2 regions of the Paenibacillus sp. Z6-24 genome follow, and region 1 is predicted to be linked to the other one. Evidence: a T-box and tRNA genes for the amino acid it is inferred to sense, from the RefSeq annotation. Region 1 holds a T-box; the other holds one or more tRNA genes.
The links. The T-box of region 1 lies ahead of trpS (tryptophan--tRNA ligase). A T-box ahead of a tRNA ligase gene usually reads a tRNA of that ligase, here a tRNA-Trp.

Region 1 (15,114 bases):
CCAGTATCTCACCCATGCTTGTGTCCTCTTATCGGATGTACCGATTGTGTTAATGCCTGCAGCGAAGCCGGAGTCATCCGAATCGTCTCATTTTCTTCCTGCAGCGGAGCAGCGGCTGGAATGGGCTCTGTATTTTCTACCACCATATTTACGACAGTAGCAGACAAAGCAGACGGTTCCAGAGCATTAATCAGCCGCTCTACATTTTCATATTTGTCATAGAACATCAGGATCAGATCCCCTGGCTTCGAGATCTCCCACGCCTGAAGATGGGCTGTATGTTCATCCGGGATAACAACCGTATGTTCTTCCGGCAACCCCGCAGAGCTGCAGCCTACCTGCAGCAGGCTCGCTGTCTCCAATGGTTTACGTTCACGAAGATCACCATCTTCCTTTAGAATAACCAGATCGGAATGTTGTCCGATGATTTTACCCATTTCAATAATAGAATGATCGGTTCGGTCCCCAGGTGCAGAGACTACAGTGATCAGACGATTTTTGGGCATCTCGGCAACTGCCTCATAGATGGCTGTCATACCTGCCGGATTATGACCGTAATCCGCAATTAGTGTACGATTCTCAATACGGCTGATATTGAAACGTCCGCGGCTCTGCTCCGGCGAAGGGTAAAAAGTCATAATACCTTCACGCAGCTGATCCAACGTCATCCCTGCGGCATGGGCGGCAGCGAGCGCCGCCAGACTGTTGGCAATATTATGCTTGGCCAGTCCACCCACAGTGACAGGTATTTCTCTAGCATCGGCAAAATGTTCCACCTGTCCGTCCACCGCGTGCATCATACTGCCGTCTTCGGCCAGATACCAGACTTCCCCGCCTGCATAGATTGTTCCCTGTACAACAGGATTATGTTCATTAAGAGAGAAATAGACGACCCGTCCATCCGTATGATCACCCATGGCGATACAGCCTTCATCATCCGCATTGAGGATGCAAACACCACCCGGCAGCACCACTTCAGGAATGAGCCGCTTGAGTTTACGCAGATCCTCAATCGTATCCAGCCCGTCCTGACCAAGATGATCCTCCGATACATTCGTTACGATACCTACATCGCACCAGCGGAAAGCGAGTCCTTCGCGCATCATGCCGCCGCGCGCAGTCTCCAGCACCGCCGCTTCGATGTCTTTACGAGCGAGAATTTTGCGGGCACTTCCCGGACCGCTGCAATCGCCCTGATCGATGCATTCATCTCCGGCCCATACGCCGTCCGAGCAGGTCATACCTACTTTTTGCCCGGTCGTTTTGAGCAGATGAGCAACCATACGGACGGTAGTCGTTTTACCGTTAGTCCCGGTTACGGCTACCAGAGGAATGGCGGCTTCCTCTCTGGACTGGAACAGATAATCGACGATGGCAGCACCTACATCCCGCGGTGTACCTTTAGCAGGATAATGATGCATGCGTATGCCGGGAGCTGCATTGACTTCCAGAATGCAGGCTTCATTGTTATCCAGAGGCACACTGACATCCGGACTGATAATATCCACTCCTGCTACATCCAATCCGATCGCTTCTGCAGCTTCTATAGCCAGACGCTCATACGAAGGATGCACCTGATCGGTTATATCTTCTGCTGAGCCGCCCGTAGACAGATTGGCACTGCTCATCACACACAGTGTCTCACCAGCGGGGAGTACATCATCCAGCGAAATGGAAGCCTGGCTCAGGAAGCACTCCGCCTGTTCGATGGGTATCTCGCTCATCGGCTTCTCATGTCCTGAGCCGCGCAGCGGATTGGTGTTCTCGATCGCAATCAGCTGACGAATGGTGGATACGCCATCACCGGTTACCGCAGGCGGCTGACGCAGACTGGCAGCGACCAGCTTGCCGCCAACTACCGTAAACCGGTAGTCATTGCCGGTAAAATAGCGCTCCACAATATACTCCGTATATTCCGGAAATTCCCGGGACACGAAGTTGTACGCCTGCTCCAGCTGAAGTATGGACTGAAGGTTGGTCATCACACCCTGTCCTTGACGTCCGTTTGCAGGCTTCAGTACCAGCGGGAATCCCAGATTCATCACTGCTTTGACCAGTTCCGAGCGGGTGCCGATGACTGTTCCCTGCGGAACCGGCAGGCCGGCCGCTTCGAGCAGATGCTTGGTCATTTCCTTATCACAGCTGTTTTCTACAGCCAGATAGGAGGTCTGACTGGTTACGGTAGCCTGTACGCTTTTCTGGCGGATTCCTGTCCCGAGACGAAGAGTACTGTCTGTCCCGATCCGTTCAACAGGAATACGGCGCGCTACAGCCGCATTATAGATCGCTTCCGTACTTGGGCCCAGCTTGTTGTTAAAATACAGCTCGGATACCCGGCTGATGTGCGGCTCGGCATGAATGTCCGTCTTCCCTGCCAGAATCGCTTCCACAATCTCAACAGCTGCCTCGAATGCCGTCCGACCCGATTCCTTTTCCTGGTAATCAAAGGTGACATAGTAGATGCCGGGAGTGGAGCCGGTGATGGTCTTGCCGCGCCGAACCGGGATTCCGGCCAGATGCTGAATCTCCAAAGTAATATGTTCAATAATATGCCCTATCCAGGTGCCTTCATACAGCCGCTCCACAAAGCCGCCTTCATACCCTCGTGAGCAGGTGTGGGTATGCAGGGAGGGCAGGACGGAGAGCAACGCTTCATTGAAGCCGGGCAGCTGATGGGATGGCTGATGCTCCAGATCCCCAATATTCAGTTCCACCCACATCGTCGGTTTGAGATTATACTGATTGGGACCCGACCAGTAGCGGATTTTGTTAATTTCAATGAAGTTACTCATGATGTTGTTCCTCCTCCAGGAAGGTAGTAATCAATTTGCGGTTTTTGAGATCGAAGGTATAGCCGGCTGCCAGCGAGTGCAGACGAACTCCGGAGAGTGTGATATTCTGATTGTCTCCGTGATTCGTCGTATCTACGAAATCCAGCTTTTTGCCATCGAACACCGTGACGGAATGCTCTCCGAGTACGGTAAAACATCCACCATCATCTGTAACTTCAATAGCGGTATTTTCATCAATACCAATGCCCATGACCTGCGGATTATGGGCAATCGCTGTCATGAGACGACCGAACCTCGCGCGCTGGGAAAAGTGCTGATCAATGATCACATCTTCCACAAAGCAGAAGCCAGCTCCCATTTCCACAATATACTCATCATCCGTCTCGGTAGCCGCCATGATCATATGACAACTCATGACTGCAGCGCCTGCACTGGTACCTCCAATCGGCATCCCTTCATGACCCCAGCGATGGCGAAGCTGTTCATAGAAAAGCGTCCCTCCGAGAATACTGGTCAGTCGCACTTGATCACCGCCTGTGATGAACAAGCCGGTACACTCCTGCAGCTGCCCGGTCAGACTATCGTGCTCTGCACTTTCGCGGGTGTTTAGATGAAATAATATCGTTTTATCGCAACCCAGCGACTGGAACAGCTCGCTATACTCCTTGCCAAGCTCCTGGGGATATTGAGTCGCTGTTGTCAGAATGCCGATCACTGCCTGCTGACCGCCAGCCATTTCCACAAACCGTTGAAGAATTTCCTTGGCACCTGTCTTATCTTCTTTACCGCCTACAATCAACAAATCACCTTTCACTGGGAACCCTGCCTTTACAAGTTGGTATGTGACATGCTTTGTACGATTCTGCTCCGATTATTACCCATGAAAACGCTATTATAACCATAAAATTACAGTTGTTTTGTGCAAAAGGAGAGTAAAGCTATTTAGCAGTACCCAGACAGTCAGGAATGCTTTTCAATCATGCTGTTAAAAGAAATTCCGACAAATTATACATAAAAAAAGCTTCACACTTTTCGCCAGTTACTGGTGAAATAGTGTAAAGCTTTGTGGTTCTTTTAATTAACCTGCTTTATGAGAATAGCTGGAAAAATGATGCCAATGCTTGAAGGCTAGTTCTAGAGAATGAACTATATTTTCTCACCTTAGTTTACATAATAAAATATATGTTAACTAAAGGACAGAATATATATGATTTTCTTTGATTGCTTTACTCCCTTTTCAAGTTAAAAAGTTCGCTTTGCAACAATCCACAGACATTTATTTGCTGCCGGCTTTGCGGGAAGCATAGAATTCTGCGGCTTTTTGCAGCATCTGCTGGAGCGAACTGAACTGGGTGTTCTGACTCAGCTGATTGTCCATTTTATCCTTCGGTACAAGCATCACCTGATTGGCAGAATCGTTGTTGGAGCCAAGCCCCATTTTTTGCAGCATTTCGCCCACAGATTTAAACGACGTGTATTTTTGCATGAATTCCGGAGTTAGCAGCTTTTCCAGCGGCAATTTCTGGATAATTTTGTCCAGGGGCAGTTTGTTCAGCATGTCCATGATTCCATTTGCACCTGTAGTGATCACACCTTTATTTTTCGTATCGAACAGACCTTTTAAGTTATGCAGATTAAATCCCATTATAATTCCTCCTCTGGATTTATTTTATATTTTAAGAATGAATAGAAGATTGGAATGAATATACGCTATTTGTATACGTAATTATAATTATGTAAACAAAACATAGGATCATTGAGCCGTATCGTTGGAGTGTTATGTTTACAACCCTACCAGTCTACCCTTAACTGTTTCGGCAAATCAGGATCGTTTATATAAACTCCAGCATACGTTCCCATGAATTTAAATATTCCAGCTCTTCCTCTACCTGCTGCTGTTCATCTTCAAATTCTTCGGTAATTGTGAGTGATTCTGTCGGATCAGATTCTATTCCGCTATCTGCAGCCCATACAAGAGACAATGATTCGATATAAAAGTAGCACTGGATGGTATTCCTGAGTGAATGATCATCCTTGGCATAATCGGTATTTTCAATAGATTTCAACCTGATCCTCTCCTCGTGATTCAGGATGGTCTGTCTGCTATCATGTTATTACAATTCCTGACTCTACAAATCGGCTTTCAGGATGAATTGTTTTGGTCATTTTCTCCGTCTAGAGATGGACTTTTAGAACTGAAATGTACAAATTGTGCCATATAGCAAAGGTTTAAGATGATAACAAGCATCATTTATGTGTGATATCACGTCCACAGAGCTGTTTTGGCGGTAATAGAAAAAGCGCACTTCCCGACCTTGCTCAGGCTCGGGAGGTGCGCTTTTGGATGTGGTTTGTTTAGATAATGTGGTCAATCAGTTGGTAGAACCGGTCAGCTGATCCAGCAATCGGTTGAGAATGACTGCACTTTCTGAGCGGGTTAGTTTCTTTTTCGGCTGGAATTGTCCGGCAGTATTGCCGTTCAGCAGTTTTGAGGCGCTCAGACGGTCGATCGCCGGCCTTGCCCATTGTGCTGCTTGATTACGGTCGGTTAGACGGCTGCTGGTATTCTCGGCGACTGTCACACCGGAGTAGGATAATGCTCTCTCCAGCAAGACGGCCATCTCTTCACGGGTTATTGTGGCGTTCGGGCGAAATTGTCCCTTGGCATCTCCCTGGATCAGTCCTGCTGCTGCAGCGGTACCTACGCTATCCGCATACCAGGCCGAGCTATTTACATCGTTAAAGGTAGTGCTGCTGTTATCAATAGCAGTTAATCCGAGCGTCCTTACCAGTAAAGCCGCCATTTCGGCGCGGGTAATAGAGATATTCGGACGGAAAGCACCCTGCGCTGTACCGGTGACTATACGCTGATCGGCCAGCTGCTGAATATCGGTCTGTGCCCAGTGGCCAGCGAGATCTTTCAGCTGAACAGCCGAATCAATGACTGCATAGGTGCTGTTGCTACGGCTGAATAGCGTTACCGCTCCATTCTGTACGATGAAGGGAACAGGAGTGTACGTTACAGCACCGTCTGAGCCCGTTTCGATCCGTACGACTGCGATCCGGTCTGTGGAGACAAGGCCATCCACCTGCATGGAACGCTGGATATAACGGTCCATCTGCTGTACCGGTTGTCTGGCATTATTGCCGTCCAGCGTATACAGGCTGTACTCGACGGCAGCACGTGCCGAATAGCCGTTATTCCGTGCCTGCTGCATGGCTGCACTCGCTGCTGACATTTCCAATACGAGTCGTTCTTGACCCGTACCGGACGATTGCAGCCAGGATACCGGTACTTCATAGGTACCTACCGGAGTAGCGATGGCAATTTGCTTAATATTATTCTGGGCGGTTAGTGCCTGCCTTGCTTCCGGCTGCCATTCCAGGCGATACCGATCAGCAGTCTGTGCCGGCTGGATACGGATACGGAGCGTACTTGCCTCGCCTGCCTGCGCGAGCATCGCTGCTGTTGATGAAGCATTCAGCACTGATCCCGCAACCGTTCCGCTGCCGGTCTCCTGACTCATCGCAGGTGTCATCGACCAGCTGGATACCGTGCCATCAGCGGATGATGCTTCTGCTGTCGGCAGAGCATTTACCGGAACTGGAGTCGGTGAGATTGGAGCAGCTGGTGCAGTACTGCCGCCACCTGATCCTGAGCTGCCGTTACTTCCAGAGCCATTACCCGGAATACGGCCCGAATGGTTTTTATCGTCTTTCTTATCGGAGTGGCGGGAGAAATCAATCCGTGTCAGCAGTGGGTCATGGTCGCTGACCCGTCCATCCGCTTCCATAAAGTCCGCATTGAGATGGACAATATCCAGCTGGGCACGGGACGCCAGCCCTGTAGTCATCAGAATATGATCCAATGTCTGTGAATTGCCTTCATACACATAGGAATAACGCTCATTCTCAGGCAGGGTATCCACCATATTCGTCAATTCACTGCCTTTGAGAATCTGCAGCGTATTGGAGAATTGATAGTCGTTAAAGTCACCGACCAATACGATATTAGCATTACTGTTCTGGGCCAGCGTATTTTTAACGAACGAATTCAGCAGGGTCGCCTGCTTGGCACGCTGCACTTCACTGATCCGCTGGGGCGGCTGTGCAGCTCCGTACAGCGCCTGGTCTCCACCTTTGGAATTGAAATGATTCGCTACCACAATCACCTGCTGTCCATTGAAGACGAACTGGGCAGCCAGCGATTTGCGGGAATGAGCAAATGCTTCATTGCCCGGCTCGATGCGTCCCGGGTTATGGGTTAATCCCTGCGGACCATAAGTAACGGCAGTAACCGAGTCTCCCGCTCCTCCCGGAGCATCGGCCAGTGTGACACGCGCCGGATTGTACAGGAAGCCGACCCGGATATTACCGCCAGGAGCTCCGCCGTCTTCATTGTTTTGCGGAGTAATGCTGGTATACCGGTATTCCGGACCACCCGCTTCCTGAATCTCGCGGATCAGCGCGGCAAAGCTTGCGCTGGCATCGGTGGTTCCGTCATCCTTTTCCCCGTTGTTATCCTGTACTTCCATTAGTCCGATAATATCCGGGGTATGCAGATTCTCGGTGACATTGCGGGCAATCCGCTCTGTCTTCTCCCGGTTGGCAGGATCATCCCAGAAGTTCTCTACATTAAAGGAAGCGATCGTCAGCTGCTCGGTACCGTTATACAGCGCGGATACTTCCCGCTTCAGTCCACTGCTAATAATCGGGGGCAGGCCATTTTCTGGCAAAATTTTGAAGTTGCTGTAGCTGTAACTCATAATCCCGTAGAGCGGACCATCGAACCGGTCACCTGTTTTCACCGGCTGCTTAGGCTTCTCCCCGATCAGCAGACGATTCGGGTTAAACTGATTATTCGCAATTACCAGGCCGCCTGCGGGTGTAACACTGCGGCTCTCTTCCCGATCCACAGTCACCGGAATCTCATACGTATACGGTCCAATAATACTCGCATTATTAAGCTGAACCCGCATGCCTTCCAGACTCTCGTACAGATCAATGCTGTAGGATGACGGGTCAAAGGATACCAGTCCCTGAGGAGAAGCAATCTGTCCCGGAATCGTCCGGCCCCCCTTGCCAATAACAACGGGTTGCGGCAGCGGCTGATTCTCGGCCAGACGTGTGATCGAAGAGGCGGCAATCTCGGTGGTGGTCAGATCATCTGCGTCGCTGTAGCCTGTCTCCTTATATTCTTTGACCGTTCCATCCACGCTGACCCGGTCGCCTACCTTCATGCCATGAGCGGATTTGTAGACCATGATCGCTTCCGAGGTACGATCATCCTGGTCGGCCAGTGCATCTTCGGTCTGCATATAGAAGATCGTTTTTCCTTTGACCATGGTGACGATGCCCTCGACTTCGCGCACTTCCTGCCCTTCATAAGGGGAACGCTGGGAGGCGCCCTGAATATCGTGAATCGCCAGCTTCACCGGTGCTTCCACAACCGGAGGCGTACCTCCGGCGATGTCTTCTGCAGATCGCGGAATCAGCTGAATGCTGTCATTATACTGTGACACGACACCGGTAATGGAATCATAGGATTGTCCTACGGTCAGCCATGGACTCTTGCTGTAGACGGTGAAGCTTCCGCTGCTGTCCTGAAGGGTATAATTGTTGCTGCTTTTCCCGGTTACAGTTACCTGATGAATCCGGACGAGCTGTCCTTCATAAGGGTTATCAGCCGTAAAATCATCTGCTGTAATCGGATGTGCGGATACGCTCTGAGGGGTCTGCACCCGAATATATGTATCAGCTGCGGCGGCTTCGATCTGCAGCAGCTTGCGGTATTCACTGAGCTTGCCGGTCGTCTCGATCTCCTGGCCCGGCTCACCCGGCAGGTTCTGACCGCGGATAACGATGCCAGCGCTTCCATCCTGGATATACAGATTGCTGTAATTGCTCCCTGTATCTTCCCTGTATGTAATCCATCCCCGTGCCGTCACCCTGCTGCCAGTGCTCTGCTGTCTGATCGCGGATAGCGTGTAAGTATCGGCGCTAACAGATACCGAAGGCACTGTCTGTACAGTGAATGTTCGGGTTTCCTCCTGAGCAGCCGACATTTCTGTCTGCAGCTGCTGTGCATAGGCACTCCCGGATAGATCTGCTCCTGTGGGAGCTATTGCCGAGGCAACCATAACTGCTGCTGCACTCAGACTGACTTTCTTTTTCCATTGCTTCATTCGTATAATCCTCCAGTTTCTGTATCAAAATCCTCATCGTTCCTAACATATCATATGAATGTAAAAATAAAAGCTTTCCTTTGTAAAATAATGAATGGCCTTCTATCCACTCTGCTTTTTGATATGCAGACACAAAGTTTCTTATTTTGTTAGATCTTCATTTATTGTGTTATGAGTAAATATATAGTACATTGTTAACGGCAGTCGTCTACCTATATATTTTTGCAATACTTTTGTGAATCGTAAACCATTCTATGCAAAAGTATTGTGCGGCAGGCGGTCTTCCGCATACTAAAATCTGGAGGATTCTATTGATGAAATGGTCTGCACCCCGCAAATGGAGTATGTTCGGCATGATGGTCACTCTGAGTCTGGTCCTGTTCGCACTTCCCGCCTCGGCAGCCTGGAATGATACATACAAGGGCTATGCCACCTATACCGGCTCCGGTTATTCCGGCGGCGCTGTACTGCTCGATCCGATCCCGGCGAATATGGAGATTACCGCGCTCAACCCGACCCAGATGAACTATGGCGGCGTCAAAGCGGCATTGGCAGGCGCTTATCTGGAAGTACAGGGCCCCAAAGGCAAAACGGTCGTCTATGTAACCGATCTGTACCCGGAAGGAGCCAGCGGTGCACTGGATCTCTCACCTAATGCATTTGCCAAGATTGGTGACATGTCCAAAGGCAAAATTGATATCCAGTGGAAAGTGGTCAAAGCGCCGATCAGCGGTAATTTCAGCTACCGGATCAAGGAAGGCAGTTCCCGCTGGTGGGCGGCCATTCAAGTCAGAAACCACAAATATCCGGTCATGAAGCTGGAAGTACAAAAGAACGGCAGCTGGGTAAGCCTGCCGAAGATGGATTATAACCACTTTGTCGGTGAGCAGCTCGGTGCCAATCCTCTGCCGGTTCGCATTACCGATATTCGCGGCAAAGTCGTTACGGATACTATTCCCGCCCTGCCGGAAAGCGGCACATCCAGTGCGTATATTGTACCGGGCCGTGCTCAATTCCCGGATTGATAATGGCAGATAACAAAATGCTGTGTGCAGTATGGTGATTAATGTCTCTGTATTATGCCCTTATATCCATAATGTGCATACAGCAAAGCGGCTGTCCTTTAGAAGAGACAGCCGCTTTTTTTATGATTCGCCCATATTCTTGTTTGCCATCATGCCATTGTCTGCACAGCCAATCTATCTATACGATATGCTGAATGGCAGCAGTCGCCATTTATGCAGAGTTACTGTCCGCCTTTGCGTGCAGCATAGAACTCAGCCGCTTTTTGCAGCATTTGCTGCAGGGAACCGAACTGCGTATTCTGGCTGACCTGGTTGTCCATCTGGTCGGTAGGCACCTCTTTGACCTTCTCCGGAGAGTCGGTAGTCGAGCCAAGCCCTGTTTTCTGAAGCAGCTCGCCGATCGATTGGAACGGAGTATGCTTTTGCATAAATTCCGGGGTTAGCAGTTTGTCGAGCGGCAGCTTTTGAATAATCTGATCGAGCGGCAGTTTGCCCAGCATGCCCATGATTCCGCCGGTTGAATTGCCACCTTCACCTTTATTGTTAAGTAGACCTTTGAGATCGTTAAGATTGAAGCCCATCATTAAAACCTCCTTGTGCTATTCTTGTGTTTGCAGTAATACGATCCTCTTGCGAGGAAGGTAAGGATTATGAAATGTAAAGCCTTTCTTTATGTTCTTTACCCGCAATGCAGCCACTTGATAGCCTGGAGGCAGATTCGTGAAGGCTAACCGCCTTGTTTTACAGGCAGCGATACATCTATGCAAACACAACAAACCCCATCGCTTCCGAAGCTTTGCGCAATGTGCTATTGGCTGCAGTCGCAGCCTTTTCGGCGCCCTGACGCAGAATGATATCCAGTTCGGAACTGCCAACAATCTCGCGGAAGCGCTGCTGCATAGGTTCCAGCTTGGCTATAACCACATCGGCTAGTTCCTGCTTGAACATCCCGTATCCCTGTCCTGCATATCGCTGTTCAATCACATCTGTAGACTCATCTGTAAATACGGCATAGATTTCGATCAGATTGCTGACAGCCGGTTTGTGCTCCCAGTCATACCGCACCATTCCTTCCGAGTCCGTCACCGCCCGTGACAATTTTTTGCGAATGATTTCCGGTGAATCCTGCAGCAGAATATAACTGTTCAAATTGGGGTTACTTTTACTCATTTTCCGGGAAGGATCGTCCAGGCTCATGATCCGGCTGCCGATCTCCGGAGTAATCGGCTCGGGCAGGGTAAAGGTCTGTCCATACCGGCTGTTAAAACGCTCCGCCAGATCGCGGGTCATCTCCAGATGCTGCTTCTGATCGTCGCCGACAGGCACATGGGTCGCCTGATACAGCAGTATATCCGCTGCCATCAATGCCGGATAGGTAAATAGCGCCGAACTGACACCTTCCTTGCCCTCTGCCTTTTCTTTGAACTGTGTCATTCTATTCAGCTCTCCAAAATGCACCTGAGTCTCCATCAACCATCCCATCTGAGCGTGGGCACTGACCCGGGATTGCAGGAAAATAGCAGATTTCTGCGGATCGATGCCGGCAGCGATGTAATAAGCGGCGATCTCCCGTGAGCGCTGATGCAATTCTGCCGGGTCCTGATAGACTGTTACGGCATGCAGGTCCGGAACAAAAAAGAAACTCTCATATTCATGCTGATACTTCACAAACTGGCTCAATGCTCCTCCATAACCGCCAATATTGAGATCCCCGCTTGGTTTGATGCCTGATAAAATACGTTGCATGTGTATTCCTCCCTGGATAGTGTATATCCGTCTCCTCTAACAAGCGCCCGGAACGCAAAAAAAGCACTCCATCCCCTATAAAAAGGGACGAAGTGCTTGCTCTCCGCGGTACCACCCGAATACGGCCATAAGGCCGCTCTCTACCCTGTCACAACGACTAACAGGTCTCCCCGAGGTAACGGAGGGATGCCGTCAATGCCTACTAACCATCCATTATGGTGTTCAAATTGAAGCGAATAGACCCATTCACTAAGCTTCCATGTACCGGACCTCTCACCAACCGCCGGCTCGCTTGGACAATTCCGCTCAGCTACTCCTTCTATTCATAGCTTTGATATGGGGTGACGTATAATGGATCTTATTTTAGCGAATAACGCAGGAATGGCAAGAATTATTTTACAATAGGATTGGATAAATCAGGAACAAGATGAATTTGTTGGCACAAAAAGATTCGGTGGCGCATTTTCAGTTAAACCAATTAGTTTACATAACAATTATTATGTTATTTTAATTAATTTTGATTTTGTCGTATAAGATACTGGTTAGTAATTTATAAAATAACAGCCAGTAAATCTACTATCGATTCACTGGCTGGGTGCCATCATGGTTATGGGATATAAAACACTAAGTACTGCGCAAACTGATATATTATCGTTCGTTATCCTTTCTACGGGTTTTCGGCTGGCGCTCTGGTTCTGGTTGCTCTTTCCGCTCCCAATGAAGCGGTATCTTGATCGTAGTGCTTTTCGGCTTGGGATGAGGATTATGGTCCGTAAATGGTGCGAACCCTCGAATCATCTCGTTTGCCAATACCCGGGAGCGGGTCATGACCAGAGCGATACGAAATATGTAGTCAAAATGCTCTTCGAACAGCTGTTGTGCCTGCTCTCTGGATATGGATTCATTCAATGGGTGCTCCTCCTTTTTAAAATGTATATGCTTTCAGGAGCAAAAAGGTTCGGTAGGTATCGTGAATTTGTATATTGGGGATGTACAATCATTGTATATGCTAATCTGTTATCTGGAAATTTTTGTATAAAACCACACGTGAATTATATATCAACTTAGCTTTAAAACATAAAATAAACATAATTAATATTATGTAAACTTAAAAGAGGTGTGCTCAAGCAACAAAACCAAAATCCGAATCGTCTATATATTTATACCAAATTTATCCTTAAGGAGTATTCATATGAACAGATGCTATTCATCCCTGCGGGAAATATCACTCCCCCTCCTGCTTACGGCTGCACTCGGCGCGGCATCACTCGTCTGGACTCACGGAACTCCAGTAAATGCCGCAGAACAAGTCGTTAGTCAACCACAGCAGGCCGCTACTTTCCACACACTAACTCCCGATTGGGAGAAAACGATTCGCAAGCCCAAGTATGGCGTTGACGAGGAAGTGAGCACCTATGCCAATGGGCGTGTCTATTACAAGCTAAAAGAGAAAATTGCCGCCACTGAAGTGACAAGCGGAAAAACAAAATGGACCGTTCCGGTAACGATGGCCGCTCCTCCGACAGCAGATACAACTTCCCTGTATGTGATTAACAAACAAAATGTATTATACAGACTCGACCAGAAAACCGGAAAAACACTCTGGAAATCCAGCATCCCTCATTTGAATATCAAAAAGAAATCCATTCCTCAAAACATTCGTATACAAGAAAATCTTGTGATCACCGGAGATTCGGCAGCATTAACTGCATTTGATCGCACCAGCGGAAAGTTAAAATGGCAAAATCACACTACCTCCAAAGCGGGTTATTACGTGGAACAGAGCAGCTCATCAATTATCATTGCTACTCCAGGTCGTTCAATTTATGAACACAGCATCCCTCTATATGCTTTGGACAGCAAAAATGGCCGACTGCTCTGGAAAACAACGGCCAAATACGAAAAAGTGCTGACCATCCAGAATGGTTATATTTATAGCCAGAAGTACACATCCAGTAAAAGCAAGAGTGATACAGTCCATATAGACAAGCTTGATCTTCAGACCGGCCAACCCGTCCAGACTTTCAATTATTCAATCAAAAATGACTCGAGATTTGGATGGAGTTTCAACGTCGATTATTATGATGGGGACTTTTATATTAGAACGACTATTAATTATGATGATCGACAATGGGGATTATTCCGCATTCCGCTCGATGCACCATCCGGTTCCAAACCGGCAGCATCGTACAGTTTCTACACACCAATTTACCGGGTCGATTTTAGCAAAGATGTATTGGCAGTTGCTCTGATGGATGAAAATGTATATTTCCTGAATCGGCAAAATGGTCAGCGGCTGGGAGTCTCTCTTTTTGAATCCAATTTCTTCAACGCGACCCTGAACGCCGAAACCCATTTCCTGATCCAGACCGCCGGCAAAATCTCCGCAGTCAAAATTCCGGAAAACAGCCCAATAGATAAATGAAGATTAATTGGATATTTATGTATAAAAATTGCTAATTACAAGGTGGATAAGTGGTCTAATATCACTATGTAAATGCTTTAAAACAAAAACAGCGTATAATTTATATTATGCGCTGTTTTTTTAATGGGTATTTAATAACTATTCTTCGCAGTCTAACTAAAAACCATAACCTTCTTCCTTTAGTATTTCTCAGCATAAAAATGAAAAGACCTCATGTTAAAACGAGGTCTCCACCGATATACCGAGCACATACTATTCATTAAGTGCCTTTTTGAGAGCGGTTAGATTCTGTTTCATTACACTGATATAATCCGCACCCTGAGCCATTTCTTCCTTGGTCAGCCCTTCGATCGGATTAAGTACATCGGATTTGGCACCAATTTCATTAGCGATTGCTTCTGCAACACTGGTAGATGCAAGAGTCTCGAAGAAGATGGTCTTGATGTTATGTTCTTTGGCGAAATTCACAATCTCGGCCATTTGCTCTGCCGATGGTTCCTGATCCGGAGACAATCCTGCGATAGGTACCTGGGTTAATCCGTATTCCTTCGCCAGATATCCGAAGGCGGCATGCTGGGTAATGAAATCTTTTCTTTTGGTATTCTGTAATTCTGTTTTAAATTCCTGATCCAGTGATTCCAACTTGGCGATATAGGCATCTGCATTTCTCTTAAAATTGTCTTTGTGTTCGGGAGCTGCTTTGGAGAGAGCAGCTTCGATATTGCGAACTTCCTGCACAGCCAGAGCCGGCGATAACCATACATGTGGGTCCAGTCCGCCATGATCGTGGTCGTGATGCTTGGTTTCTTCGTCCGAATGGTGTTCATGGTCTGCCGGAGAATGTTCTTCGTGCTCTGCGGAATGGTTATGCTCATGTTCTGCTTCGGTTTCTTCTGAAATATTAATGCCCTGACTTGCTTCAACTGTCGTTAGATGACCGC
Region 2 (15,114 bases), 1.5 Mb from region 1:
CGGTCTGGCCTTCGGACAGCTTATTGTAGGTCCGCTCAGCGATGTCAAAGGACGCCGTACACCGCTGATTATTTCATTAGTGCTCTACGCTGTGTCTTCGCTGCTTTGTGCATTGACAGGCAATATATGGATGCTGATCCTGCTCCGCTTTATCCAGGGAGTGACAGGAGCCGCAGGCATCGTCATTTCGCGTGCGGTTGTGCGTGATCTGTACTCCGGTCATGAACTGACCCGTTTCTTTTCGCTGCTGATGCTCATAAATGGAGTCGCACCAATTGCAGCGCCTATTATTGGCGGACTGCTGCTCAAATTTGTACCGTGGCAGGGTGTGTTTATCGTACTTGCTGCGATTGGCGCGATTATGTTCGTTATGGTTCTGTTTGGACTGCCGGAGACGCTCTCTCCAGCGCGTAAAGTCAGCGGCGGATTGGGTAATACACTGCGTACATTCGGTCGGCTGATTCGGGATCGCGCTTTTATCGGCTTTGCCCTCTCGCAGGCTTTTATAACCGCTGCCATGTTTGCCTATATCGCCGGATCGCCTTTTGTTGTGCAGGATATTTTCGGCGTTTCCGCACAGGGATTCAGTCTGTTTTTTGCCATTAATGGGGTGGGTATCGTTATCTTTGCCCAGCTTGCGGGCCGCCTGTCCGGCAAATACGGCGAATACCGGTTGCTGCGGATCAGTCTTGTGATTGCCTTTATCGCTTCGCTGCTGCTGCTTGTTATTGCTTTTGCAGGGGGCGGGTTGATTCCGATTGCTGTGATGCTGTTCCTGGTCGTATCATGTGTAGGTTCGGTAGGGGCCACTTCCACCTCGCTGGCGATGCAGAGCCAGGGCAGTTCGGCAGGCAGTGCATCTGCGCTGCTGGGACTGCTGCCACTGCTGCTCGGCGGCGCGGCTTCACCTCTTGTCGGCCTCGGCAGCGGATTAACCGCGGTACCCATGAGCCTGGTGATCTTTGGCGCGGAAGTGCTGGCTGTACTGAGCTTTGTCGTACTGGTTCGACGTCAACAGCAGTAAGCTGTCTGCTGGCATAAGCAAGCAATCGGCAACGCTGGTACCAGCCGTAAGCACACAGTAGGCAATGCATGCTGATGCAAGCAGTGAATAAAACAGGATAGCACCAGCATGTTGATCCGAATTGAATATAACACTGCTTCCATAGCTGCTGGATGCGGCTGGATATGAATAACGGGTAAATTAAAAACACCGTAGAGACAGAAGAACGCTCCTCTGTTTCTGCGGTGTTTTCTATTTTCAAATATTAGCACAGTGGTTATTCTACAGTCTCCGCTGACGCATCGCCTCAAACAGCAAAATCGTCGAGGCCATCGCCGCGTTCAGTGATTCGGCCTGTCCCTGCATCGGGATCAGGATATGCTCGTCCACCATGGCTGCTGTAGACTCGGAGATCCCTTTCCCTTCATTGCCGATTACAATCCAGGCGCCACTGCCAAAATTATACGTATAGCATGACTTCTCCGCCTGCAGCGACGTGCTTAGCAGCACAGCGCCCTGCTCTTTGGCAGCAGTCAGGATGTCCTGCAGATTGCCTTCCAACACCGGCAGATGGAACAGGGAACCCATCGTGGAACGAATCGTTTTGGGATTGTACAGATCGGCACAGCCTTGTCCAAGTATTACACCAGCCGCTCCCGAAGCATCCGCACTGCGGATAATCGTGCCGACATTACCTGGGTCCTGCACACCATCCAGTACGATTACGATTCCTTTCGGCACTGTCAGAATCGATTGCAGCAGCGCATTACGCTTGTATACAATTGCAAATACCGGCTGCGGTGTCCGGGTATCTGTACATTTGGCCAGCACCGCCTCTGAGACGGCTACATACTGAGCCCCGCCTGAATACGAAGCGATATCCGCCTGCAGTTCTGCCGGTATCCCTTTCTCCGTATCATAGACGATATACTGAATATCCCAGTCGCTGCGCAGTGCTTCGCTGACCAGATGGATGCCTTCGATAATGAACTTTTCCTGCTTGTCCCGGTGCTTTTTCTCCAGCAGTTGGGCCCACTCTTTTACACGTGCATTTTGCGTCGATAGAATTTCCATTAGTTTTCCAGATCCATTTCCATTTTGATCAGATCGTGCTTCTGGCCGACAATGACCAGTATATCCTCGGCTTTGAGCCGCTCTTCCGGCGCCGGCGCGATATTCATATGACTATTACGTTTGATCGCCATTACGTTGCAACTGTAGCGGGCTCGGATGTTCAGCTCGATCAGGTTATGACCAACCATGGAGTCGGTCGCTCTCATTTCGACAATACTGTAATCGTCGGACAACTCAATATAATCCAGCACATTCGGTGAGGTCAGATGATGAGCTACGCGAACCCCCATATCCCGCTCCGGGAAAATGACCTTGTCTGCTCCGATCCGCTGTACCACTTTGCCGTGCAGCTCATTCTGCGCTTTGACCAGAATCATCGGAATCTCCATTTCTTTCAAAATGAGTGTCGTCAGAATGCTCGCCTGAATATCTTCACCAATCGCTACCACAACCACGTCAAAATTACGCAGACCGAGCGCCCGCAGCGCTTCCTCATCCGTCGAATCCGCGACTACCGCCTGTGTTGCAATATGGGACACTTCCTGTACGCGATGTTCATCTGAATCGATCGCCAATACGTCAAATCCCATTTCACTCAGTGTCTTTGCAATACTGGAACCAAAACGGCCGATTCCAATAACCGCATACTGCCTTCTAGCCATAATCTACCTCCAGCACATTCATTAAAATACCAATATCCACTACAGTTATTTACATTCGCTGACTATTATTCGTTTAAATTGTAACAGATGCCATAAACAAATGCAGATTGCTGAATAGGAATATCTTCTGTATTCAACAATCTGCATATTCAACTTATATTAATACATGATTGGCTTCTTATGGAGCGGTCTGCAGGAACTGCGCATCCGGATTTTTCTCTACGGCTGTACGCATGGCATATTCATTTTCGAACAGTACAACATGATTTCCTTTTTTATCCTTAACCAGTGTCGAGTTGATCCGGAACTTGGATGGATCCAGATTGTCGGCGACGATCCAGCGTGCAAACTGGAATGGCATCCGCTGCAGCTGTACATCCACGCCATACTCATTTTTCATCCGGTATTCGAATACCTCAAACTGCAGCTGTCCGACCACGCCCAGAATCGTATCATCAAAGCTGACGGTGTTAAATACCTGGATGGTACCTTCTTCGGTCAGCTGATCGATTCCTTTTTGATACTGCTTATATTTCAGAGCATTCTTGGCAGTCACTTTGGCAAAGATCTCCGGAGAGAAAGTAGGCAGCTCGTCAAAAACAATGCTGCTGCCTTCACTCAGAGAATCCCCGATACGGAAAATACCTGGATCGAACAGACCGACGATATCGCCCGGATAAGCTGTCTGTACGATATCACGGTCCTGTGCGAGGAATTGCTGCGGCTGAGCCAGTTTGATATCTTTGCCGACACGTACATGCTTGACGCTCATGCCGCGTTCAAACTTGCCGGATACGACACGCAGGAATGCAATCCGGTCACGGTGAGCCGGGTTCATATTCGCCTGAATCTTGAATACATAACCGCTGAATTTCTCATTGGTCGGTTCAATCAGCCCTGCTGTACTGCGGCGCGGTTCCGGCTTCGGTGCCAGTTCCAGGAAGTTCTCCAGGAAAGTCTGCAGTCCAAAGTTATTGATCGCACTGCCGAAGAAGATCGGAGTCAGTTCACCCTTGAGTACTTTTTCATAATCAAAAGGATCGCCTGCCACATCGAGAAGTTCGATATCCTGACCCAGCTGATCATACAGGAAATCACCAGCCATCTCCTTGATGATTGGATCACGGTAATCTTCCACCTTTTTCACTTCGATTGTAGAATGGTCATCGCCCTGGAACAGTTCGACCTGATTTTTCATACGGTCATAGACGCCACACAACTCACGTCCCATGCCAATCGGCCAGTTCATCGGTACCGAGCGAATACCCAGTACCTGCTCCAGCTCTTCCATCAGATCGAATGGACTGCGTCCTTCACGGTCGAGTTTATTAATAAATGTGAAAATAGGAATCCCACGCTGTGCACAAACTTGGAACAATTTAATCGTCTGTGCCTCGACCCCTTTGGCTACGTCAATCAGCATGACTGCCGCATCTGCTGCAGTTAATGTACGGTAGGTGTCTTCACTGAAATCCTGGTGACCCGGTGTATCCAGAATGTTGATCCGGTGACCATTATAATCAAATTGCATAACGGAAGAAGTAACCGAGATACCCCGCTGCTTTTCAATTTCCATCCAGTCACTTGTCGCGTGTTTGCTTGCTTTACGCGCTTTGACTGTTCCCGCCAGACGAATGGCGCCACCAAACAGCAGCAGCTTCTCCGTCAAAGTCGTTTTACCCGCATCCGGGTGAGAGATAATCGCAAACGTTCTGCGTTTGTCGACTTCCTGCTGTAGTTCTTTATCTATCATTTTACTCATTATCATTTTCCCTTCATCACTTGAATAGACTGTACTTATTGTAGCATATCCACAGCAAAAACACTCTTATGTCATACCAACATAAGAGTGTTTATTCGATAAAAGACGCTTCTTTTATTGTATTCCATCCAGACTGGAGTGTCTATACGTATCCTGCAATCAGGAAAGGTTTAAAGCAGCCTACTCGATGAATGGATGTAATCTGACTGCTCCATTTCGCTGACCATACAGAACCGTTTCATTCCACTCGCTTGCGTAACTTTAGCGGCTGTTCGCCTGCCAGATTACGTCATCCTCATCCTGTCCATTAACGGGCCACCAGTGAAACCCATCCCGCTGGAGCAGCTGATGTGTCTCTTCCGGTCCCCAGGAACCGGCTGGATAGGTTTTCACATCCGATGGATGCTGCTTCCAGGCCCGATCAATATGATCAATAAAACTCCAGGCTGCTGCCACTTCATCCCAGCGGGTAAAATAGGTGGAATCGCCCTGTGCCGCATCTTCCAGCAGACGCTCGTATGCTTCCGGTGAGTTGATACCGATCATGCAGCTTTGACAAAATTCCATCGCCAGCGGCTGAATTTCCGAATCGGAACCCGGCTTTTTGGCATTAATCTTAATGTAAATGCCTTCCATTGGATTAACCCGGATGACGAGCAGATTGGGTTCGAGGTTATGCCGCTGACCCAGATATACATTGGTTGGCGTACGCTTAAACTCCACGATGATTTCCGTGGTTTTTACCGGCAGGCGCTTACCTGTTCGGATATAGAAAGGCACACCCGCCCAGCGGAAATTATCTACCAATACTTTCGCCGAGAAATACGTTTCTGTATTTGATTCGGGATCTACCTTATCTTCTTCACGGTAGCCCGGCAATTCCTTGCCTTTGGCGGAACCAGCAGTGTACTGGGCACGGACAACATTCTTGTCTACTTCTTCTGCCGTTAGATAAGGTCGCAGCGAGCGCAGTACTTTTACTTTCTCATCATGGATATCTTCCGGCAGCAGACGGCTTGGCGGTTCCATGGCGATCATCGCCAGCATCTGCAGCATATGGTTCTGTCCCATATCCCGCAGCGCTCCGGAATGATCATAATAGCCTCCACGCTCTTCGACACCTACGGTTTCACTGAGCGTAATCTGTACATTCGCAATATGCTGATTATTCCAGAGCGGCTCAAAGAAGGCATTACCAAATCGGATCACTTCAATGTTCTGAACCATTTCCTTGCCCAGGTAATGATCAATCCGGAAAATCTCATCTTCTGCAAATACCTGCGCCAACTCGGTATTGAGCTTGCGCGCCGATTCCAGATCATAGCCAAACGGCTTCTCAATAACCAGACGATTCCAGCCCTGTCCATCCATCATACCGCCTTCACGCAGATTCAGTGATACGCTGCCGAACAGCTCCGGTGCCAACGCCAGGAAGAACAGGCGGTTACCCGGGATGCTAAACTTCTGCTCCAGCACTTCGGTCTGCTCCCGCAGTTCACGGAAACCGGCGACATTATTAATATCCAGGGATTTATATTCAAAATGTTCCGCAAATTTGTTCCAATCCTCACCAGGCTGGACTTTATAGCGGCAGAACTCATCAATCGAATCATGCACATTATTACGGAATTCTTCATTCGTACGCGGGCGGCGAGCTACACCGATAACCGCAAAATCTTCTGCCAGCTTTCCTTCACGATACAAGCTGTAGATGGCAGGAAATAATTTACGACTGGCCAGATCGCCAGTGGCTCCGAAAATAAAAAATACTGCACTCGGTGCCTGTAATGTCTCAACGTCAACAATTGGGTTCTCTGTCATGGCTCCTCCACTTCCTATGTAAATTTTTGTTTTAACGCAAACAGATGCTGGACAAAAATCACTTGTGTAGAATGATGCTCATGATGCTTCATACGCACAGTATACCTGATATTACCGGCAAAGCCCAAAGGACCCTTTTTAACCGGAAAATTACAGATCGACTGTTCTTGCCTGAACCGCTTTATAAAGGAAAAATCTCCCGCACATCTGCACTCAGGCAAACGTATTTTACCATAATTACCCGGATTGGCACTATCTAACCACTCATAAAAAGTACTTATAATCGTTAAAAACAAAACTGATAAACGAGTCTGTTTATAAATTTATCAACATATGAATATAGCAGTTTCACTCAGCCAATCCATTTTTATAAGCATAAATAGCCGCCTGGGTACGATCTTCTACCCCCAGCTTGGCCAGCAGATTGGTTACGTGGAATTTGACCGTTTTAATCCCAATAATCAGCTCATCCGCAATATCCTGATTGGATTTACCCTGAGCGAGCAGACGCAGTACATCCATCTCCCGCTCGGTTAACTGCTCATGAAGCGCACGTTCAACCGGTTCACGGAAACGGCTCATCATTTTGGAAGCTACCTGGGATTCCAGTACGGACTGTCCTCTGGCTGCTGCCCGGATCGCATCGGCAATCTCGCTCGCCCGTGACGTTTTCAGCAAATAGCTAAAAGCCCCCGCTTCAATAACGGGATACATTTTCTCATCATCCAGATAACTGGTCAGTACGATGACTTTGCACTGCGGGTGAATCTCCAGTACCCGACGCGTCGCTTCAATGCCGTCCATTCCGTCCATCACCAGATCCATCAGTACGACATCCGGGTTGTATTCCTGCGCGAGCCGGATACCATCCGCACCGTTACTTGCTTCCCCGACGACTTCAATACCGTCTTCCGTATCCAGTACCGCAGCCAGTCCGATTCGTACCATTTCATGATCGTCCACAAGCAGCACCTTGATCAGTTCACTGTTATCCATCTTATTATGTCCACCTGCTTTCTTCTGTATTCAAAGTCACGATCGGGACGACAATCTCAATTCGTGTTCCTTTGCCAGGAGCGGTAATATACTGAATCGTTCCGCCAATTTCATTAATCCGTTCCCTCATGGTAGACAGTCCATAGGAAGTCTGTTTGGTGTCATCGAGCTCAAAGCCAATGCCATCATCCCGGAGGGTAACCCGTACCGAATCCGTTTTTTGGACAATCCGGATCTCCATCCGGCTGGCTTTGGCATGACGAAGGGTGTTTGATAGTGCTTCCTGGACAATACGGAACAGATGATTCTCGACCCCTTTCAGCAAGCGTACATCCTCATCCATCTCCAAAGCAATTTCCATCGGAATCTTGGCCTGCAGCTCCTGTACGAGTTCCTGTATGCCTTCATATAACCGTTTGCCTTCCAGATAAACCGGACGCAGGTGCAACAGCAGCGCTCTCATTTCCGATTGCGCAACAGAAGACATTTCCTCAATCAATTCCACCTGACGTTTGGCCCGCTGCAGATCTTTGTCAAAAGTACGTCCTACCGCTGTCGCAGTCATGGATATTGCGAAAAGCTGTTGGGATACCGCATCATGCAGTTCACGCGCCAGACGCTGCCTTTCTTCAATAATAGCAGATATTCTGGCCTGTTCCGCCAGCTGTGCATTATTGGTGGATAGACGCTGAAGACTTGAGATCTGATCGCCCCACTTTTTGCCGATCCGGTCCATCTGTTCACCAAGGCGTGCCCATTCGTCACTTCCCCATTCAGGAGCGGATTGTGACCAACTGCCCTTTTCCCACATTAGCAGCGTATCCCGCAGCTTGCCCAGACGCATTTTCAGACGCAGTGCCTGGTATAATCCGTACAGAATCCCCACAGTAAGTACAGGAATCAAAAGTGCTATACCGGTGCGTAAAACAGCTTCCCATGTATAATCGATCATCAGATGCTCCGACGTATAGAGTACATACACGACAACGATTAATAAAAGGACTGCCAGCAGCACTCCCTCACTCATACTGCGGATAATAATATCCGCAGACTTCTTATTTCTCATACGCCGGTCCCCCACTTCGATCATGACCTACACCTACACCTACACCTACACCTACACCTACACCTACACCTACACCTACACCTACACCTACACCTACACCTACTATTTTAAATGGGTTTACGCAGACAAGCGAATATTTAAATCTCCAGCCACATAGAAAATGACCAGCTTCACTCGCTGTGTACTATTCATATAATTGGCCGATTTCCATTGTACACGGTTGAGCACACCCTGACGGCGTTCAATTCCGGCGTGATAATCGGGATTAAAATCAATCTGTCCAAATAACAAATGAGCTTCAATCTCCACACCATACTCCTCTGGAATTGTAAAATCAAGATCACCAATCAGTCCATGAAAATACAGTACGGTATCCGCTTCTTCTGCCAACGCGAGAGACAGGTCACAATCAATATCACCGATCGCATGCCAGGAGCTGGTACTGCGCATCATCCATGGATCACGGTTATGCTGAAGCGTTTTAATAAAATTCTGCTGGGAATGATGCTTTTGTCCCCGATGAGCTTTATTGGCACGTACATAAAAGATACCGAGCGAGATCAGGCCAATGCCAAGCACCAACGCCAGATGATCCAGCAGAAGTAATCCTGCTCCCGTCCCGAGACAAATATAGCCTCTGCGCATATTTCCGTGACGAAGTCCGGTTACGCCAATTAGCAGCAAAAGAAGAGCGACAATCGTAAAAAATCCAATATATGGTCCCAGCAAGACAAGCATTCCGACTCCGATCAGCATCACAGCAAAAGCTTCTCTTTTTCTACTCATGTCGCACCTCCTTTACCGCTAATAGTAGTGGAAAAGCCATACGGCATGCATGAGACACACGCTGTATGGCTTAGCCTTTCCTAGCATATCATATTATTCGCTTGCCGACTAACTGTATCTCTGGGCGTTTAGCAATTAGTGCCGAGATGACTCATCTGCCGGGCTTGCACTGGATTCAATTGTTTTCGGAGCGGAAGAACCGGACAGCTTGTTTTTCAGCAGGTTCAGCTGCTCATCCACTTTCATTTGTTTCTCTGCTTGTTCGGCACTGATATATGGAGTGTTATAGCCGGAGCTGTAAGGTACACGCATAACATCCGCTTCTGCTTCCAACTGCATAATTTTCTCTTCCATACGGCTGAATCCGAGGGATGCGCCGCCTTTATCGATCGAATTTACAGAGCTCATTTGAGACATTTGTTTTTTGGCTTTGGCCATTTGAGCACGGGATACCAGCTCATTGCGCTTGTTGCGCATTTTGTAGAACTCGTCTTTCATTTCATGCAGCTGCTGCATCAGATCGCTCACCTGGGTTTTAGCCTGTGCATGCATATCGCCATATTCGGTATATTTCTGATCGAAGTAAATTTTCTCTTCCAGCAGCTTGCGAGCCACTTCTTCCTGACCGTTTTTCAGAGCTGCGGTAGCCTGGCTTTCACGCTGTACAGCCATACGGCCTGCTTCTTCCACACGCTGCTTCATACGACGCTCGTTAGCCATTTGCTTGGCAACAGTAACCTCTGCCTGATGAATTTCAGCCTCCATATCACGCAGATACTGGTTAAGCATCACAATTGGATCTTCCACCTTGTCCAGTAATTCATTCACCGATGCCTTTGTCATATCTTTCAATCTTTTAAATACTCCCATGTTAACGTTCTCCCTTCTCGATTTGAGCAATTTTTTTACGTAATTCTTCAACTTCTTTACGAAGTGCTTTTTTCTCGATATCTTCCATCATGGAGTCCAGATCAGCCTTCTTACGGCCAACCGGATCCGGCTGTTCATATGGTGGGCGATTTTTGCCAAAGTCACGCGAATTGCTTTTATGTGGAGCATCATACATATTGGGCTCATAGGCATTCTGGGAAGTTCCCCAGTACCCGCCATATGTGTGACGCGGACCATAACGATCTTCAGGCTGCTGATCATAGGGACCATATTCAAATGGGCGATAAGCTGGTGGTTCTTTCGGTACGATGAATATAGCGACCAGATAAATCAGGATCGTAGATCCCCCGGTAAACGGAATGCTGAGAATAAATAATACTCTGAGCAGGGTAGGGTTAATCTGAAAATATTCTGCCAGTCCTCCGGTTAAACCGGTAAGAATCCGGTCATGTGCCGAGCGGTATAACTTTGGGCGCATCGATTATCCCTCCTTCCGTTCATCATCCAGCTTGCGTCTCAGACGTTCCAGCTCTTCATCAAGAGCCGTACTGCTGGTGCCGGATGGATAATGATCCATCTGACGTACATCTCTCATCGCTTTTGCTTCCATCTCCCAATCAGAGATGCGGTCTTCCAAACGTCCAAAGGAAGGTGGATTGTTCTGCATCGTACCACCAAAGCGGCGATTCATCTGCTGCTGAAGACGTAGAGTCTCCATTCGTGCATAATAGTACTCCCGCTTGCTGTAGACTGCCTGATATTCAGACTTAAGCGTATTCAGCTGGTATTCAATCTCGCTCAGCGCTTCTTTGTTTTTCTGCAGCAGATCGTTATATTGGTTTTCCTTTTCTTCGTACATTACTTTTTCCTGCAGAGCCATCCGGGCCAAATCTTCTTCCTCTGCCTTTAGAGCCAGCATAGCCTGCTCTTCACGCTTTTTGCGCATGGAAGATGCTTTCTCCACATGCTGGTGCAGCTGGCGTGTATGCTGCGCTATATTGTTGTACAGTTTCTCTGCCTCGTTGATTTCCTGACGTGTATCCAGCAGAAACTGATCAATTAATCTTACCGGGTCCTGGCTTTGTTCCAGCTTTTCATTCAAAGTGGCTACGGTAATATCCCGTATACGTTTAAACATATTCATGATATTAGTGCTCCCTCCTTTACGTGCTCAATCAAGCGGTACACTGCAGTTGTTGACCAGCTTTAGTTCCAGACTTTCAGTTCCACAACTTTCATCCTCGCCAACATATTCCACTTTGTACTCATAAGATGTCTATCATTATAAGATGAATACAACAGTATATATTTATTTATCGTAAAGTGTTTTAAGCTTTATTAGCAACTTACCCATTCGCTCTAGGTAGGACACGACTAAGCTGCTAATTAAAACGTTTGACGGCGATTTTTTAGAAGAGTAATACCCCAGACCACCAATGCTATTCCAAGGACGGGACCGATAAGAAAGGACAATTTTGAAAAAAGGATACAAGCTCCGATGATGCTCAGTACAATTCCCAATACTTTTCTTCCACTTTGAAGAGCATAGTAACCGAGGATCAGCATTGCTACCGGAATCAGCAGCCCAATCAGTTCCCCCATCAGACTATGTACTACAGGGAAGAACTTGCCGAATACCATCAGAATACCTACTGCGATTAATGCTACCGCTGCGATACTTTTACGATTGATATTCATTCCATTCACCTCCTTCTCTTTGAGTTTGAAAAGCTTGAGTACTTCCGCCAACTACTATTTACTATCATCCATAATTAATTGGGCAGTTCACCAGTTAATTGCTACCGGTTACTGTCAGGCTGACTCGCTTTGCCTTATAGTTACATTCTAATAGAATAAACTGCTGTCTGAAATGGACTGAGGATGGTATTTTATCCTAGACCTAAGGCGGGGCTAACTCTGGACCGACGCCTTATATAGAGCTTTCCGCTTATAATCCACCTATTCTTCCACTTCAAATACTCATGCTTCATAATTCATATCCCACACTCTATACTTTGTACTCTCTACTCTTTACTTCACACTTCACACTTCACACTTCACACTTCACACTTCACACTTCACACTTCACACTTCACACTTCACACTTCACACTTCACAGAATAATTATACGCTACTAGAAAAAGATATAACGAAAAAGCCTGGTATAACTGCTATAATAGCAGTTATACCAGGCTTTTCACTTCCTGATGAAAAACGCGCCCTAAGAGATTCGAACTCCTGACCTTTTGATTCGTAGTCAAACGCTCTATCCAGCTGAGCTAAGGGCGCTCAAAATAAAATACTGGAGGCGCCACCCAGATTCGAACTGGGGATAAAGCTTTTGCAGAGCTGTGCCTTACCACTTGGCTATGGCGCCGTATGAAATTAAAATGGAGCGGACGACGGGAATCGAACCCGCGACCCTCGCCTTGGCAAGGCGATGCTCTACCGCTGAGCCACGTCCGCTCATTTGCAAAAAATGGCTGGGGATATAGGATTCGAACCTATGCGTGACGGAGTCAAAGTCCGTTGCCTTACCGCTTGGCTAATCCCCAATATTGAAAATAAAAAGGGCGATCGACGGGAATTGAACCCGCGAATGTCGGATTCACAGTCCGATGCGTTAACCCCTTCGCCACGACCGCCATGCTATAAAATATATACTAAAATTAAAATAATTGGCAGGGGCAGCAGGAATTGAACCCACACCAACGGTTTTGGAGACCGTTGTTCTACCTTTAAACTATGCCCCTATAACTGGTGGAGGCTGATGGATTCGAACCACCGAACTCAGAGAGAACAGATTTACAGTCTGCTGCGTTTGGCCACTTCGCTAAGCCTCCATAGTGGTGCCGGCGAGAGGATTCGAACCCCCGACCTACTGATTACAAGTCAGTTGCTCTACCAACTGAGCTACACCGGCATAAAACTATTAGTTATTCAATTAATGGTGGCTCGGGACGGAATCGAACCGCCGACACGAGGATTTTCAGTCCTCTGCTCTACCGACTGAGCTACCGAGCCGTAGCTTAATGTATTGCTTCGTGTCGACTCTTCTACTCTAGTTCACTTTACAATTAACAAGTAGTGAGTGGATACTAAAAATGGCGGAACCGACGGGATTTGAACCCGCGATCTCCTGCGTGACAGGCAGGCATGTTAACCCCTACACCACGGTTCCAAAACTATTGCGGGGACAGGATTTGAACCTGTGACCTTCGGGTTATGAGCCCGACGAGCTACCGGACTGCTCCACCCCGCGTCATCATGCAAAAAGTATCTATGGTGGAGACTGAGGGGATCGAACCCCCGACCCTCTGCTTGTAAGGCAGATGCTCTCCCAGCTGAGCTAAGTCTCCATGGGACACAAGAGTGATTGTAACATGCTTATTAAGTTAATGTCAAACACATTCACTTATTATGTACAATTCATCTCTATATGAAGTAAAACAATGACCCGTAGGGGATTCGAACCCCTGTTACCTCCGTGAAAGGGAGGTGTCTTAACCCCTTGACCAACGGGCCTTACTATTTATAGAAGAAATATGGCGGAGAGAGAGGGATTCGAACCCTCGAGACGCTTGTGACGCCTACACGATTTCCAATCGTGCTCCTTCGGCCAACTCGGACACCTCTCCATATGGCTCCCCGAACAGGACTCGAACCTGTGACAACTCGATTAACAGTCGAGTGCTCTACCAACTGAGCTATCAGGGAATAATACCCGCTCTCTTCGAGCGGAAGTCTTGCTTGTTTTCGCTTGGCAACGTCCTACTCTCCCAGGACCCTGCGGTCCAAGTACCATCGGCGCTGGAGGGCTTAACGGTCGTGTTCGGGATGGGTACGTGTGGAACCCCTCCGCCATCATCACCAAACGTCTTGCCTTGCAGGTGTTGATCACCTGAAAACTGAATCCGAAACGAAACCTCGCTGCTTTAGAAGCTTTTTGGATAAGCCCTCGACCGATTAGTATTGGTCAGCTCCATGCATTGCTGCACTTCCACCCCCAACCTATCTACCTCGTCGTCTTCAAGGGGTCTTACTAATTGGGAAATCTCATCTTGAGGGGGGCTTCACGCTTAGATGCTTTCAGCGCTTATCCCTTCCGCACGTAGCTACCCAGCGATGCTCCTGGCGGAACAACTGGTACACCAGCGGTGCGTCCATCCCGGTCCTCTCGTACTAAGGACAGCTCCTCTCAAATTTCCTACGCCCACGACAGATAGGGACCGAACTGTCTCACGACGTTCTGAACCCAGCTCGCGTACCGCTTTAATGGGCGAACAGCCCAACCCTTGGGACCTACTTCAGCCCCAGGATGCGATGAGCCGACATCGAGGTGCCAAACCTCCCCGTCGATGTGGACTCTTGGGGGAGATAAGCCTGTTATCCCCAGGGTAGCTTTTATCCGTTGAGCGATGGCCCTTCCATGCGGTACCACCGGATCACTAAGCCCGACTTTCGTCCCTGCTCGACTTGTAGGTCTCGCAGTCAAGCTCCCTTATGCCTTTACACTCTTCGAATGATTTCCAACCATTCTGAGGGAACCTTAGGGCGCCTCCGTTACATTTTAGGAGGCGACCGCCCCAGTCAAACTGCCCACCTGACACGGTCCCTGTACCGGATTACGGTACCAGGTTAGAACTCAGATGCGATCAGGGTGGTATCCCAACGGCGCCTCCAAGGAAGCTTGCGCTCCCTCTTCGTAGGCTCCCACCTATCCTGTACAAATCGCACCCCAGTTCAATATCAAGCTGCAGTAAAGCTCCATGGGGTCTTTCCGTCTTGTCGCGGGTAACCTGCATCTTCACAGGTATTAAAATTTCACCGGATCTCTCGTTGAGACAGCGCCCAAATCGTTACGCCATTCGTGCGGGTCAGAATTTACCTGACAAGGAATTTCGCTACCTTAGGACCGTTATAGTTACGGCCGCCGTTTACTGGGGCTTCGGTTCATAGCTTCGCTTGCGCTAACCACTCCCCTTAACCTTCCAGCACCGGGCAGGCGTCAGCCCGTATACTTCGCCTTGCGGCTTCGCACAGACCTGTGTTT

Region 2: it has a tRNA-Trp gene. The T-box ahead of trpS (tryptophan--tRNA ligase) is inferred to sense a tRNA for this amino acid. The anticodon was not compared.

The regions. Positions count from the first base shown of each region.
Region 1 covers NZ_CP096398.1:2,455,396-2,470,509, reverse strand. The annotation lists gene M1D61_RS10855 (asparaginase) at 1-16, opposite strand, end outside; gene cphA (cyanophycin synthetase) at 9-2,792, opposite strand; gene M1D61_RS10845 (cyanophycinase) at 2,785-3,606, opposite strand; gene M1D61_RS10840 (hypothetical protein) at 4,069-4,437, opposite strand; gene M1D61_RS10835 (hypothetical protein) at 4,625-4,858, opposite strand; gene M1D61_RS10830 (S-layer homology domain-containing protein) at 5,165-8,977, opposite strand; gene M1D61_RS10825 (expansin EXLX1 family cellulose-binding protein) at 9,322-10,002, shown strand; gene M1D61_RS10820 (hypothetical protein) at 10,224-10,586, opposite strand; gene trpS (tryptophan--tRNA ligase) at 10,762-11,748, opposite strand; T-box leader at 11,829-12,084, opposite strand; gene M1D61_RS10810 (hypothetical protein) at 12,397-12,657, opposite strand; gene M1D61_RS10805 (outer membrane protein assembly factor BamB family protein) at 12,941-14,173, shown strand; gene M1D61_RS10800 (metal ABC transporter substrate-binding protein) at 14,426-15,114, opposite strand, start outside.
Region 2 covers NZ_CP096398.1:976,498-991,611, reverse strand. The annotation lists gene M1D61_RS04465 (multidrug effflux MFS transporter) at 1-1,024, shown strand, start outside; gene M1D61_RS04460 (TrmH family RNA methyltransferase) at 1,286-2,077, opposite strand; gene M1D61_RS04455 (potassium channel family protein) at 2,077-2,739, opposite strand; gene M1D61_RS04450 (peptide chain release factor 3) at 2,918-4,501, opposite strand; gene zwf (glucose-6-phosphate dehydrogenase) at 4,763-6,322, opposite strand; gene M1D61_RS04440 (response regulator) at 6,671-7,318, opposite strand; gene M1D61_RS04435 (sensor histidine kinase) at 7,323-8,384, opposite strand; gene liaF (cell wall-active antibiotics response protein LiaF) at 8,502-9,170, opposite strand; gene M1D61_RS04425 (PspA/IM30 family protein) at 9,306-10,040, opposite strand; gene M1D61_RS04420 (PspC domain-containing protein) at 10,042-10,539, opposite strand; gene M1D61_RS04415 (PspA/IM30 family protein) at 10,543-11,205, opposite strand; gene M1D61_RS04410 (hypothetical protein) at 11,448-11,759, opposite strand; tRNA gene M1D61_RS04405 (tRNA-Arg) at 12,277-12,350, opposite strand; tRNA gene M1D61_RS04400 (tRNA-Cys) at 12,365-12,438, opposite strand; tRNA gene M1D61_RS04395 (tRNA-Gly) at 12,453-12,527, opposite strand; tRNA gene M1D61_RS04390 (tRNA-Gln) at 12,542-12,616, opposite strand; tRNA gene M1D61_RS04385 (tRNA-His) at 12,634-12,706, opposite strand; tRNA gene M1D61_RS04380 (tRNA-Trp) at 12,741-12,814, opposite strand; tRNA gene M1D61_RS04375 (tRNA-Tyr) at 12,820-12,904, opposite strand; tRNA gene M1D61_RS04370 (tRNA-Thr) at 12,909-12,984, opposite strand; tRNA gene M1D61_RS04365 (tRNA-Phe) at 13,010-13,085, opposite strand; tRNA gene M1D61_RS04360 (tRNA-Asp) at 13,167-13,242, opposite strand; tRNA gene M1D61_RS04355 (tRNA-Met) at 13,250-13,323, opposite strand; tRNA gene M1D61_RS04350 (tRNA-Val) at 13,345-13,420, opposite strand; tRNA gene M1D61_RS04345 (tRNA-Glu) at 13,515-13,586, opposite strand; tRNA gene M1D61_RS04340 (tRNA-Ser) at 13,608-13,699, opposite strand; tRNA gene M1D61_RS04335 (tRNA-Asn) at 13,703-13,778, opposite strand; rRNA gene rrf (5S ribosomal RNA) at 13,820-13,936, opposite strand; rRNA gene M1D61_RS04325 (23S ribosomal RNA) at 14,008-15,114, opposite strand, start outside.